2 regions of the Halothiobacillus diazotrophicus genome follow, and region 1 is predicted to be linked to the other one. Evidence: predicted binding sites of a transcription regulator. Region 1 holds the regulator's gene; the other holds the start of a gene.
The links. Region 1 encodes sigma-54, which starts transcription at its own class of promoters, with help from an activator protein. Its sites were predicted from a motif close to TGGCANGNTNCNTGCTT; they were not measured.
Positions count from the first base shown of each region.

Region 2: A9404_RS08820 (TorF family putative porin) is a predicted target of sigma-54. The motif match lies at 3,689-3,705, and genes of this name have one in related genera.

Region 1 covers NZ_CP016027.1:244,771-250,584, forward strand. The annotation lists gene A9404_RS01095 (hypothetical protein) at 1-313, opposite strand, end outside; gene A9404_RS01100 (PTS sugar transporter subunit IIA) at 353-835, opposite strand; gene hpf (ribosome hibernation-promoting factor, HPF/YfiA family) at 1,002-1,292, opposite strand; gene A9404_RS01110 (RNA polymerase factor sigma-54) at 1,311-2,819, opposite strand; gene lptB (LPS export ABC transporter ATP-binding protein) at 3,027-3,761, opposite strand; gene lptA (lipopolysaccharide transport periplasmic protein LptA) at 3,776-4,387, opposite strand; gene lptC (LPS export ABC transporter periplasmic protein LptC) at 4,384-5,055, opposite strand; gene A9404_RS01130 (KdsC family phosphatase) at 5,070-5,597, opposite strand; gene A9404_RS01135 (KpsF/GutQ family sugar-phosphate isomerase) at 5,609-5,814, opposite strand, start outside.
Region 2 covers NZ_CP016027.1:2,009,162-2,014,975, forward strand. The annotation lists gene A9404_RS08800 (S41 family peptidase) at 1-289, shown strand, start outside; gene A9404_RS08805 (DJ-1 family glyoxalase III) at 487-1,041, shown strand; gene A9404_RS08810 (ammonium transporter) at 1,173-2,480, opposite strand; gene A9404_RS08815 (P-II family nitrogen regulator) at 2,493-2,831, opposite strand; gene A9404_RS08820 (TorF family putative porin) at 2,860-3,642, opposite strand; gene A9404_RS08825 (accessory factor UbiK family protein) at 3,889-4,152, shown strand; gene A9404_RS08830 (YifB family Mg chelatase-like AAA ATPase) at 4,254-5,768, shown strand.

The DNA of each region.
Region 1 (5,814 bases):
AGATTTCGTCCACGGTCATCGTGCAGTGGAGGATGTTGGCGGCCGTACGGGCTTGCGTGGCAACCCAGGTCGGAACCTCCTCGGGGGTGATGTCGCAGAGAATCCAGATTTCGGCATAGGTCGGAACCGGATCATTACGCTCGCTCAGGGCGCGCCGTAACGGTGCGTCGATCAGGGCGATCGGTTTCGGATCGAGGGGGTTCAGGCGATCGAAGGCGGACTCTGGGTCGAAGAGACGGCGATAGACCGGGTCCCGGGTATCCGTCGGGTGTTTGGCGTCCAGAGGCTGAATGACGGGGACGGCGCGGTGCATCGGGTGGCTCAATGCGGATATCGCGACAGGAACCGACGCTTATTCGGCATCGGCGGCTGGCGGATCGTGCAGCCATTCGATGAGCAGGTTGCGCACGCGCTCGGGGCTTTGCGCCTGCATGATGGCGTCACGGTCATCCGGGCTGGACAGGTGCTCTGCCAGGGAGCCCAATACCATCAGGTGTGCTTCGGGGCATTCTTCCGGGACGATGAACCCGATAATCAGATTGACCGGCTCGTTGTCCGACGCACCGAAATCGATCCCTTCGGTCAGGCGGATCAGCGCGCCGCGCGGACGCAGCGTTTCGCTATCCCGGCCATGGGGAATCGCGATGCCATGGCCGATTGCGGTACAACCCAGCCGTTCGCGTTCGATCAGGATTTCGTAGATGTGGGTCGCGCTTTGGCCGCCCAGTTGGTCATCGGCCAGCAGGCCGGCGAGAACTTCGAGAACCCGTTTGCGGCTTTGATAGACCTCATCGATCAGAATGTGCTGCAAGGGGAACAGTTCAGCGATGTTCATGAAGCACCTGTTCGCAGGTTGGAATGCTGTGGGTGAGCGGGACGGGACCGGTAAAAATCGAGCAAGAGGATACTCCAAAAAGTCAGTCGGGGCACGCAAGTGAATGCGATACCCCGATTAATTGGCTCATGGTTGTGCGTTTATCGAGCGTAAGATCGTGTCTCGATCAGCGGTGCTCGGTCATTTTTTCCTTGTGCTTGACGATCTGGCGGTCCAGCTTGTCGACCATGGCGTCCACGGAGGCGTACATGTCCTCGGAGGATGCGTCGGCGTGGACATCGTTGCCGCTCATGTGCAGTGTGGCTTCTGCTTTCTGGATCTTCTTTTCCACCGTCAGAATGACATGAACGTTGATCACCTTGTCGAAATGTCGCTTGAGCCGCTCGAACTTGTTTTCCACATGGTCCCTGAGCGCATCGGTGATGTCGACATGATGTCCGGTGATTTCAATTTGCATGGTGAGCTCCTTTAGGCCTTAGATCAGGCGCTTTCGGTCGGTGGACGAGGCGATGCCCATCGCCTCGCGGTACTTGGCAATCGTGCGCCGAGCGACATCGATGCCTTGTTCGGTAAGCAGGTCGGCGATCTTGGCGTCCGACAAGGGCTTGCGGGGGTTTTCCTCATTCACCAGCTTCTTGATCATGGCGCGAATGGCCGTGGCCGAACATTCGCCGCCGTCGCTGGTGCCGACATGACTGGAGAAGAAGTACTTGAATTCGAAGGTGCCGCGCGGGGTCAGCATGAACTTCTGGGTGGTGACCCGACTGACCGTCGACTCGTGGAGGGAGAGTTCGTCGGCGATTTCCCGGAGGACGAGGGGCTTCATCGCCACTTCGCCCTGTTCGAGAAATTCTGTCTGATGGGCGACGATGGCCCGGGCCACGTTGAGCAGGGTTTCATTCCGGCTGCGCAGACTCTTGATGAACCAGCGCGCTTCCTGCAGATGGCTGCGGATGTAGCTGGCGTCCTCACCGCGCGAGCTGCGGTTGATCATGCGGGCATAGGTCTGGTTGACCCGAAGTTTCGGCGCGATTTCCGGGTTCAGGTCCACATGCCAGGCATTGTTCCGGAAACTGACCAGCACGTCCGGAATCAGGTAATCCGCTGCGACGGAACCGACACTGGATCCCGGTCGGGGATCGAGGCCCTGCAGAATCATCAGGGCGCCTTCAAGCGCGGTCTGATCCACGCCGAGGGCCCGTTGTGCCTGTTGGTACTCGCGCTGGGCAATGGTTTCGATGAGGTTCTGTTCGCAGATCCGCATGGCGACGTCGCGATAGGGCAGATCTTTCGGTTTGTGCTGCAGCTGCAGGCAGAGGCATTCGTTGAGATCTCGGGCGCCTACGCCAATCGGGTCGAGAGACTGGATGAGATGTAGGACGGTCGTGATGTCCTCGATCTGGAGGTTCGGCCAATCTTCGATCAGCATGGCGTGAATTTCTTCCAGGCTGTCCGCGAGGTACCCCATGTTGTCGATCGACTCGATCAGGGCGGCGGCGATGGCCGTATCGCGCTGCGTCAGATGGGTCAGGTGGATCTGACTCAGCAGATGATCCCGGAGGCTTTCGACGCCGCTGGAGGTCGTCGCGTAGGGATCGAATTCGTCGTGATTGTTTTCCGGCGCGCTGAATGAGGTGCTGCCGTCGGATTCGTAGTAGTCCTCCCACTGCGAATCCACGGTGAACGGATCCTCCGGCGTGGTTTCGTCCGTGCCCGAGAGCAGGGCTTCGCCGGCAAGCGCATTGGGGTCTTCCTGATAGTCCGAATCGACCGTCTCGCTGCCCTCGGCCAGTTCGGACGAGGGACCCTCGCCTTCAGAGAAGTCGTCAGTGTCGGCAATTTCCAGCAGCGGGTTGGTTTCGACTGCCTGCTGAATCTCCAGTGCGAGTTCCAGTGTGGAGAGCTGCAGCAATCGAATCGACTGCTGCAATTGCGGCGTCATCGAGAGGCTTTGCCCCAGGCGAAGTTCCAGGCCGGCTTTCATGACTGGGCGAGCCCGGCGTGATCTTGGGGCAAATGAATCTTGTCTGATGTTCCGTCGGCATCAGAGGTGGCTGGGTAGGGGATTGTCGATCGCAGGATTATGAACATGTGAGTTAGTTTAACTGAAAAACACGGTCCGCCAATATGGGATTGCATCTGCGCCAACGCATCGAATTGTCCCCGAGTGAATCGCCGCGAGCGGGCGTGATCAGAGGGTGAAATGCTGTCCGAGATACACCGCACGGACTTGCTCGTTGGCGAGAATCGCCTGGGGCGTGCCTTCGGCCAGGATCTGCCCATCGGAAACGATATAGGCACGCTCGCAGACGCCGAGGGTCTCGCGGACGTTGTGATCCGTGATCAAAACGGCGATGCCGCGCTCGCTCAGATGCGTGACGATCCGCTGGATGTCGATGACGGATATCGGGTCGACGCCAGCGAACGGTTCGTCCAGCAGAATGACGCTGGGGTTAGCGGCCAGTGCCCGAGCAATTTCAACCCGCCGACGTTCGCCCCCGGAAAGGGCCTGCCCGAGATTGCGACGGATGGAGCGGATATGCAGTTCGCCCAGCAGGCTTTCCAGTGTCGTCTGTCGTTGAACTGGGCTGAGATCGCGCCTCAGCTCTAGCACGCCCATGATGTTCTGCTCGACGGTGAGCTTGCGGAACACCGATGCCTCCTGCGGGAGGTAGCCGAGTCCCAGGTGGGCTCTTTCGTCCACCGGCAGCAGGGTGATGTCCTGCCCGTTCAACCAGATCTGCCCCTGATCGGCGGCAACGAGGCCGACGATCATGTAGAAACTGGTCGTCTTGCCGGCGCCGTTCGGCCCGAGAAGGCCGACGACTTCCCCCGCCTGCACTTCCAGCGAGACGCCTTGGACGACGGCACGCGCGCCGTAGTGCTTGACGAGGGACTCCACGAACAATACGGGTGGCTGCTTCATGTTCTGGTCTTGCATTACGGTTTGACGGATTGCGTCGAGGTATTTCCGGATGGTGTGTCATCCGTGGATGACGGGTTTTCCTTCTTGTTCCGCGGCTGGATGGTGACATGCACGCGGCCACCGTTATCGGGGCCTCCGGCCTGAACGACTTCATCCTTCATGTTGTAGGTGATGCGCTGGGCGGCGAGACGATCGCCCTGACGGTTCAGTTGGGCATTTCCGGTCAGGACGATTTTCTGTTCGGTCGCCAGGTAGGTGGCGTGGGTGGCGGAACCCTTCACCAGCTGGTTTTTTTCATCCAGTTCCTGAAAGGTGGCGGGCTTCCCGTCCAGTTCGGCGCGAACCAGTTGACCGTTCTTGACGTACAGCGTGGCCTTGTCGCCGGTGGCATGCAGGCTACCCTGATCGATGACGACCTGACCGGTATAGACGCTGGTGCCATTCTTGTAGTCGGTGATTTTTTCGTTGGCCGACACCTCGATCGGCTTGCTCCGGTCGGCCTTGGCGGCAAACGCGTTCGGGCTTGCCAGTGCCAGGGCTGCCAGCGTCAGGGCGATCAGCGACGTCCCCGTTCGTGATGTCGGGTACTCCTGCAGTGCGGGCGTGTGGAATGGGTTCTGTATCATGGCTGCGCTCCGAGGGCGGTCTGGTCCTGGGAAGAAGGGGAATCGTCTGGTTGACGTGTCGCGGGGGTTGGTGTCTGTACTGTTGCGGCGGGACGATAGCTGTCCTGAACTTGGGACTGTTCGAGTCGCTGTTCCCGGTAGTTCAGACGGAAGCTTGTGGCGTCGCTGGACCAGACCGGGTTGCCCTGGTCATCGAGTTCCGCGAACCGGCTCTTGTCGTCACTGCGTGCGGTGTCCGTTCTGGGCGAGATGTCGAGCGTCTCGCTGCGGAAACGGAGTGGACCCTGCCGATTGTACGCGGCGCGTTGCCCGATTACCCCGCCGCTCAAGCGGATGTCGGTCAGCGCCTCGTCGGCCGTGCCGATCGGTGCGGCGAGTCGCCATGGCGGCCCGGCGTGCTGGCGGTCCGAGACGATGAGTTCGGGGGCTGACATCGCATACCCACGATCGCCCGTATCGTGCTGTACGGTTTTGCCATGGAGCGTCCACTGGAGCTGGCCGGATGCCCCGAACTGTCTGGCGACAAATCCGGTGAAACGCTGGTCGGTTTCTGCTGCATGTCCTGTTTGCGGGCCCGCATGTTCCAGATTGTTGCGCCAAAGCAGGAACCCGAGCACCACGAACAGCAGTGTCGCGAGCGTGATCTGACTGATGACGTTCTGGGGCACGGTTGACGTCGTTCCTACTGATGATCGGCGATGACGGTCGACCAGGCGTCGCGGGCATCGATAAGTAGATCGATGAACTCGCGGACGGCACCCTGTCCACCGCCCAGGGTCGTCACCCAGTCCACCCGGGCGCGGATGGCGGCGGGCGCATCGGCCACGGTTGCGGAAACACCGGCGCGGTTGAGCATGGGGAGATCAATCACGTCGTCGCCCATCACGGCAATGGCCTGGAGCTCGACGTCCAGGGTTCGAGCCAGCTCCTCCAGGGCCGGCCCCTTGTCCTTGATGCCGATCATGCAGTGCCGGATGCCGAGATTCTCGGCCCGATGGCGCAGCGCGGGGGACGCCCGGCCGGAAATGATCGACACCTCGATGCCGATCTTTTGTGCAAGTTTGATGCCGTGACCATCCCGGGAATGAAACACCTTGTGTTCCTCCCCCTGCTCCGTGAAATGGAGGCGTCCATCCGTCAGGACACCGTCCACGTCGAGCACCAGTGCCCGGATCTGTTTCAGGCGGGTCAACAAATCGGTTTGACTCATGTACGTATCCCTCAGGCAACGCCAGCGCGAAGCAGGTCGTGCATGTTCAATGCGCCGATGACGGTCCGGTTGTCGTCGAGCACGAGCAATCCATTGATCTTGTCGCGCTCCATGATGGCCATGGCTTCGGCCGCCAGGATGTCTTCGCTGCAGGTTCTGGGGTTGCGGGTCATCACTTTTTCGATTGGCAGATTGAGATCGAATTCGGTCTGGTCCA
Region 2 (5,814 bases), 1.1 Mb from region 1:
CTCTATCCAGGGCGAAGGGATCAAACCGGATGTCGAGGTGCATCAACTGAAGATCGCCGATATCGAGAAAGTCTTCTCCATCAAGGAAGCCGATCTGGCCGGACACATCACGAACCCGAACAACAACGGCAAGGGTGATAAAGCCCCGAAAGAGGCCCCCATCAAGCAGATGATCAACACCGACGGCAAGCCGCTCGTCGAATCGGATTATCAACTCTACGAAGGGCTCAACCTGCTCAAGGGCATGGCCATCGTCGCGAAGCGGGACGCGAAGCACACCGGGAGCTGATCAACGGCCAGGAGCGGCGCCAACCGCTATTTATTTTCGACCCGCCAGGCGGTACCTTGTGCGGGTCGTTTTATTTCCGCGCCTTCGCTCAGTTCTGCAGACACCGGACCGAGGGCGCGGGGTTTATCGTCACTGTTCCTATCAGCGCTGCGCTACACGGAGGTGCAGCGCGCCCAAGCCATCTGGAGAAGTATGTTATGTCGCTCAAGGCCATGGTTTTACTGGCACCCGGGTTCGAGGATCTGGAAGCCGTCACCGTCATCGATCTGCTGCGCCGCGCCAAATTCCAAGTATCGGTCATCAGCCTGCACGAAGACGAGGTTATCGGCGCACGGGGCACGCGCCTGATCACCGATAGCAACCTCTCACTGCTCGACAAACAGGCCGCTTTCGACATCATCATTCTGCCCGGCGGCCAGCCGGGTGTGGACAACCTGTCTGCAGATCCGCGCGTGGCCCGTTTGCTGAAGGCGCAGATCCAGGCTAATCGCCGCGTCGGCGCGCTGTGCGCCGCTCCGAAGGTATTGGCGAAGGCCGGCTTGTTGGCGGGCAAGACCGTGACCCATTATCCCGGCGCTCTGACGGACGCGGAACAGAGTAATGTGACGGTCACCAACGCGCCCGTTGTCGTCGATCCGCCCTTGATTACCGGACGCAGCCCAGGCGCCGCCATGGATTTCGCGCTGGCCATCATCGAGGAACTGGCAGGACAGGCATTGAAGTCGGACATCGAGTCCGCTCTGGTCCGCTAATCCAACGCCTAACCGGTCTCAAGTCCAGCACCGGACACCGTGCAGCAAAGCGTGACGCACAAACAAAAACACCCGCAGATGCGGGTGTTTTTTTGGGCAGGTCGTTTTACCTGACGATGAGGGCCTATCCCTTAGACACGCTCACCATGCTGGTTGATATCCAGACCTTCTGCTTCTTGCTCTTCGGTAACCCGCAGACCAATGGTCATCTTCAGTACCATCAGGATGATGAAGGTGACGACCGCATCGTAGATGATGGTGAAGCCAACACCCTTCAGCTGAATCATGAACTGGGCGAAGATGCTGCCGTTGGCGGCCGCGTTCAAACCGGCGCCGCCGAAGGCCGCGGCCGAGAAGATACCGGTCAGCAGGGCACCGACGATACCGCCGACCGCGTGTACGCCGAAGGCATCCAGGGAGTCGTCATAGCCAAGCGCGCGCTTCAGGTATACGGAGGCCAGGAACGGGATGATACCGGCGGCGATACCGATCACGAAAGCACCGGTCGGGCCAACGAAGCCGGATGCCGGGGTGATGGCAACCAGGCCAGCGATCGCACCGGAAGCCATGCCCAGCAGGGTCGGCTTGCCACGCATGATCCACTCGATACCCATCCAGGACAGGGCAGCAACGGCAGTGGCGATCTGGGTGACGGCCATGGCCATACCTGCAGTGCCATCGGCAGCCAGTTCAGAACCGGCGTTGAAGCCGAACCAGCCCACCCACAGCAGTGCGGCACCGGACATGGTGTACACCAGGTTGACCGGCGGCATGGCTTCTGTGCCATAGCCCTTACGCTTGCCCAGTACCAGAGCAGCAACCAGACCTGCAACACCGGCGTTGATGTGCACGACGGTACCGCCGGCGAAATCCTGTACGCCGTCGCCGGCAAGCCAGCCGCCACCCCAGACCATGTGGGCAATCGGTGAATACACGAGGATGGACCACAGACCCAGGAAGATCAGCAGAGCGGAGAACTTCATCCGCTCGACCAACGCACCGATGATGAGCGCGGGGGTGATGATCGCGAAGGTCATTTGGAAAGTCATGAAGACGCTTTCCGGAATCGTGCCGCTCAGGCTGTCATAACCCATACCTTTCAGGAACAGAGCACTGAGGTCGCCGACGTAGGCGCCGCTGCCCTTGAAAGCCAGGGAGTATCCGATAACCGCCCAGATCACGCTGATCAACGCAGTCGTGGCGAACGTTGCCGCAGCAACGGACAACAGGTTCTTGCGACGAACCATGCCGCCGTAGAACAGGGCCACGCCCGGGATGGTCATCAACAGGACCAGCGCGGTGGAAGTCAGCATCCATGCCGTGTTGCCAGCATCCAGCTTCGGCGTCGCATCCGCTGCGGAGGCCGCTGTCGAGAACAGCAACCCAAGAACCGTCATAATTCCCAGCCCGATGCCAGGATTCATTTTAAAATTTCTCATGTTACGTGCTCCTTAAAGCGCCTCTGGACCTGTTTCACCAGTACGAATCCGCACGGCTTCCTCGATCGGGGCAACGAAGATCTTGCCGTCGCCGATTTTGCCCGTACTGGCAGCCTTGGTAATCGCATCGATCACGGACTCAACCGTCGCGTCATCCACGACCATCTCCAGCTTGACCTTGGGCAGGAAGTCGACGACATACTCTGCACCACGATAAAGCTCGGTGTGGCCCTTTTGCCGACCGAAGCCTTTGACTTCGGTCATCGTAATCCCCTTCACGCCAACGGTAGACAGTGCTTCACGCACATCGTCGAGCTTGAAGGGTTTGATAATTGCTGTTACCAGTTTCATAAAAAACCCCTTGGATTATGAGCGTGACTTAGAAACTCTTGCTGATGCTGAACACCGCAGTCGCGCCAGCAATGTATTTGCTATTGCCTGCATTGTCAGTGAGGGTGTACAGGCTCTTCTTCGCATTCGTATCGATATAGGCGACGCTGAACGCCCAACCCGGTGCAAAGGTGTCTTTCGGCATGGTGTAGGTGAGGCCCAGCAGCCAATCGGTGTAGCTCAGACCGTTGTTACCGGCGCCACGAATTTTCTGGTGGCCGATATGACCGTCCAGGGTCAGCGCGTCGGTCAACGGGTAGTGTCCGTCCAATTGGATGTAGTTGGAACCCTTACTACCCGGTACGCCGTAGTACTTGGAGGAATCGATGTTGTACTGGGCGGTCAACCACTTATAGGTTGCAGCGATATGCCACTCGGTCGTATTGATGCCTGAAGAGCCAGAGTTCATCGGGTAGTACACGTAGATGCCGCCGATATCGAATGAGACATCGTCGTTCAGCTGGTAGGTGTAGCCGCCGAACCAGTCGGTTTCCATGCCAGCCAGATCCGGTACGCCCAATGACGCAGTGGAAATGCTCGAGCCCCAGAAACCGGCGTAGAAGCCAGCCGGCAGGCCCAGGTTGATGCCAACCTGTACGGCCGGCTTCTTGAAGGTCTGGGATAGACCACGCCAGCGGTAATCGCTGACGACTGCGGCACTACCGGACAGGCTTACAGCCGGAGCGTCCGCGGCCTGCACGGAAGGGACGGCAAAGGCGGACAGGGAAGCGACTACCGAAGAAGCGATCAAAGTCATTTTGAATTTATTCATGAACTCATTCCTCATTGTGTGATGCTACAGATTGCCCCATTGCCTTTATCAGGAACCGTGCCACATTTTTATCTTATTGTTTCGTTTGAACTATCCCTGGTGGCCCCCTATTTTTCAGCAAGATGACGTCCCGTTTTGGTGCAACGCCCAAACCCCGGGTGATCCATAATAGTGCAACCGGAACTCCTTGCAAGCACGACGATAATCCCTAAGAATCATTCTGTTGATCAGACTGAGGGAATGGGTATGTCACTTTCACACACCATCGAAGAACTCTCCCACCGGATCGAGCAATCGCTGCCCGAGGGCATTCGTCAGACCAAGGGCGAACTGGATAAAACGATTCGTCAGGCCGTCATGAACGCCTTCCAGAAAATGGAACTGGTCACCCGTGACGAATTCGACATACAAACGCAGGTACTCGCCCGCACCCGCGCAAAGCTGGAAATGCTGGAACAACGGGTTGCCGACATCGAAGCACGCCTCGATCCGCCGAAACCGGCCGAATAACACGGACGAATGAACCATGCGCCGGGATCGGCGCATTTCTTTTTTCACCGCTCGCACCGGTCCATCGGTGCACATGCTCCATCGACACAGGCAGGGATGATATGTCGATCGCCAAGGTTTTCAGCCGCGCACGCATCGGGATCGACGCACCGCTCATTACCGTCGAAGCGCATGTCAGCAATGGCTTGCCGGCCGTCACCCTGGTCGGTCTTCCTGAAACAGCCGTGCGGGAAAGCCGGGATCGCGTCCGTGCGGCCATTCTTTCCTCCGGCTTCGAGTTCCCACCCCGGCGACTGACGATCAATCTCGCACCCGCCGACCTGCCCAAGGAAGGCGCACGATTCGATCTGGCAATTGCCATCGCCATTCTAGCCGTCACCGGTCAAATCCCTCTTACCGAGGGACAGGCATTATCGACGTATGAGTTCCTGGGAGAGTTGTCGCTGGATGGCGGCCTTCGTCCGGTTACCGGCGCCCTGCCGGCGGCCATCGGTGCCCGTGATCACGAACGAACGCTCGTCATTCCGCCCAGCAGCGCCGCCGAGGTGGCGGTGATCAATGAAGTCCGAGCCCTGACGGCGTCGCACCTGACGGCCGTCGTGGCGCATCTCGCCGGACAGGAGGCGCTGGCACCCGTGCGCTCCGAGATTCGCAGCGTTCCGGATCCGGCCATCGATGGCGACCTGTCGGACGTGAAGGGGCAACCACGCGCCAAACGCGCCCTCGCGATCGCTGCGGCCGGAGCGCACAACCTCCTGCTGATCGGGCCGCCGGGTGCCGGCAAGAGCATGTTGGCTCAACGCCTGCCGGGCATCCTGCCGCCTATGACCGAGGCCGAGGCCATCGAGGCGGCCAAGATCGCCTCGGTGTCTTCGGCCGGTTTCGATCCCGCACGCTTCGGTGTTCGCGCGTTCCGCGCCCCACATCATTCGGCCTCTTCGGTGGCCCTGATCGGCGGCGGCTCGAATCCAAAACCCGGCGAAATTTCCCTGGCTCATCATGCTGTGCTGTTTCTGGATGAGTTGCCGGAGTTCGACCGCAAGGTGCTTGAAGCGCTGCGGGAGCCTCTGGAGAACGGGCACATCACGATCTCCCGGGCCGCTCAACAGGCCGAGTTTCCGGCCCGGTTCCAGCTGATCGCCGCCATGAACCCCTCGCCCCAAGGTACGGAAATCCATTCCCTGGCAGCTCAGCGCTACCGGGCAAAGCTTTCCGGCCCGCTGCTGGACCGGATCGACATGCATCTGGAAATCCCCCGGGTGTCCGCCAGCGCCCTGAGCCAGCCAGCCGACCCGGAAACCGCCGGCTCCGCGACGATTCGCGAACAGGTGGTCCGGGCGCGCGCGGCGATGCTGGACCGACAGGGCATGCCAAACGCCTTTCTGCCGCCCCGCAGTCTGTCCACCGTGGCGGCCTTGTCTACAGCGGATCAGCATTTCCTGAATCAGGCGCTGGAAAAGCTGAAGCTGTCGGGCCGGGCACGGGACCGAATTCTCAAAGTGGCCCGCACCATTGCGGACCTGGATCAGAAACCGCAGATCGACACGGCAGCCTTAAGCGAGGCCATGGGCTATCGCAATCTGGATCGCCTGTTCAACGGAACAGGGGCGACGTGACATAACCGCGCACGCCAGGCGGGCACCACGGCGAGTCCGGCAAAAT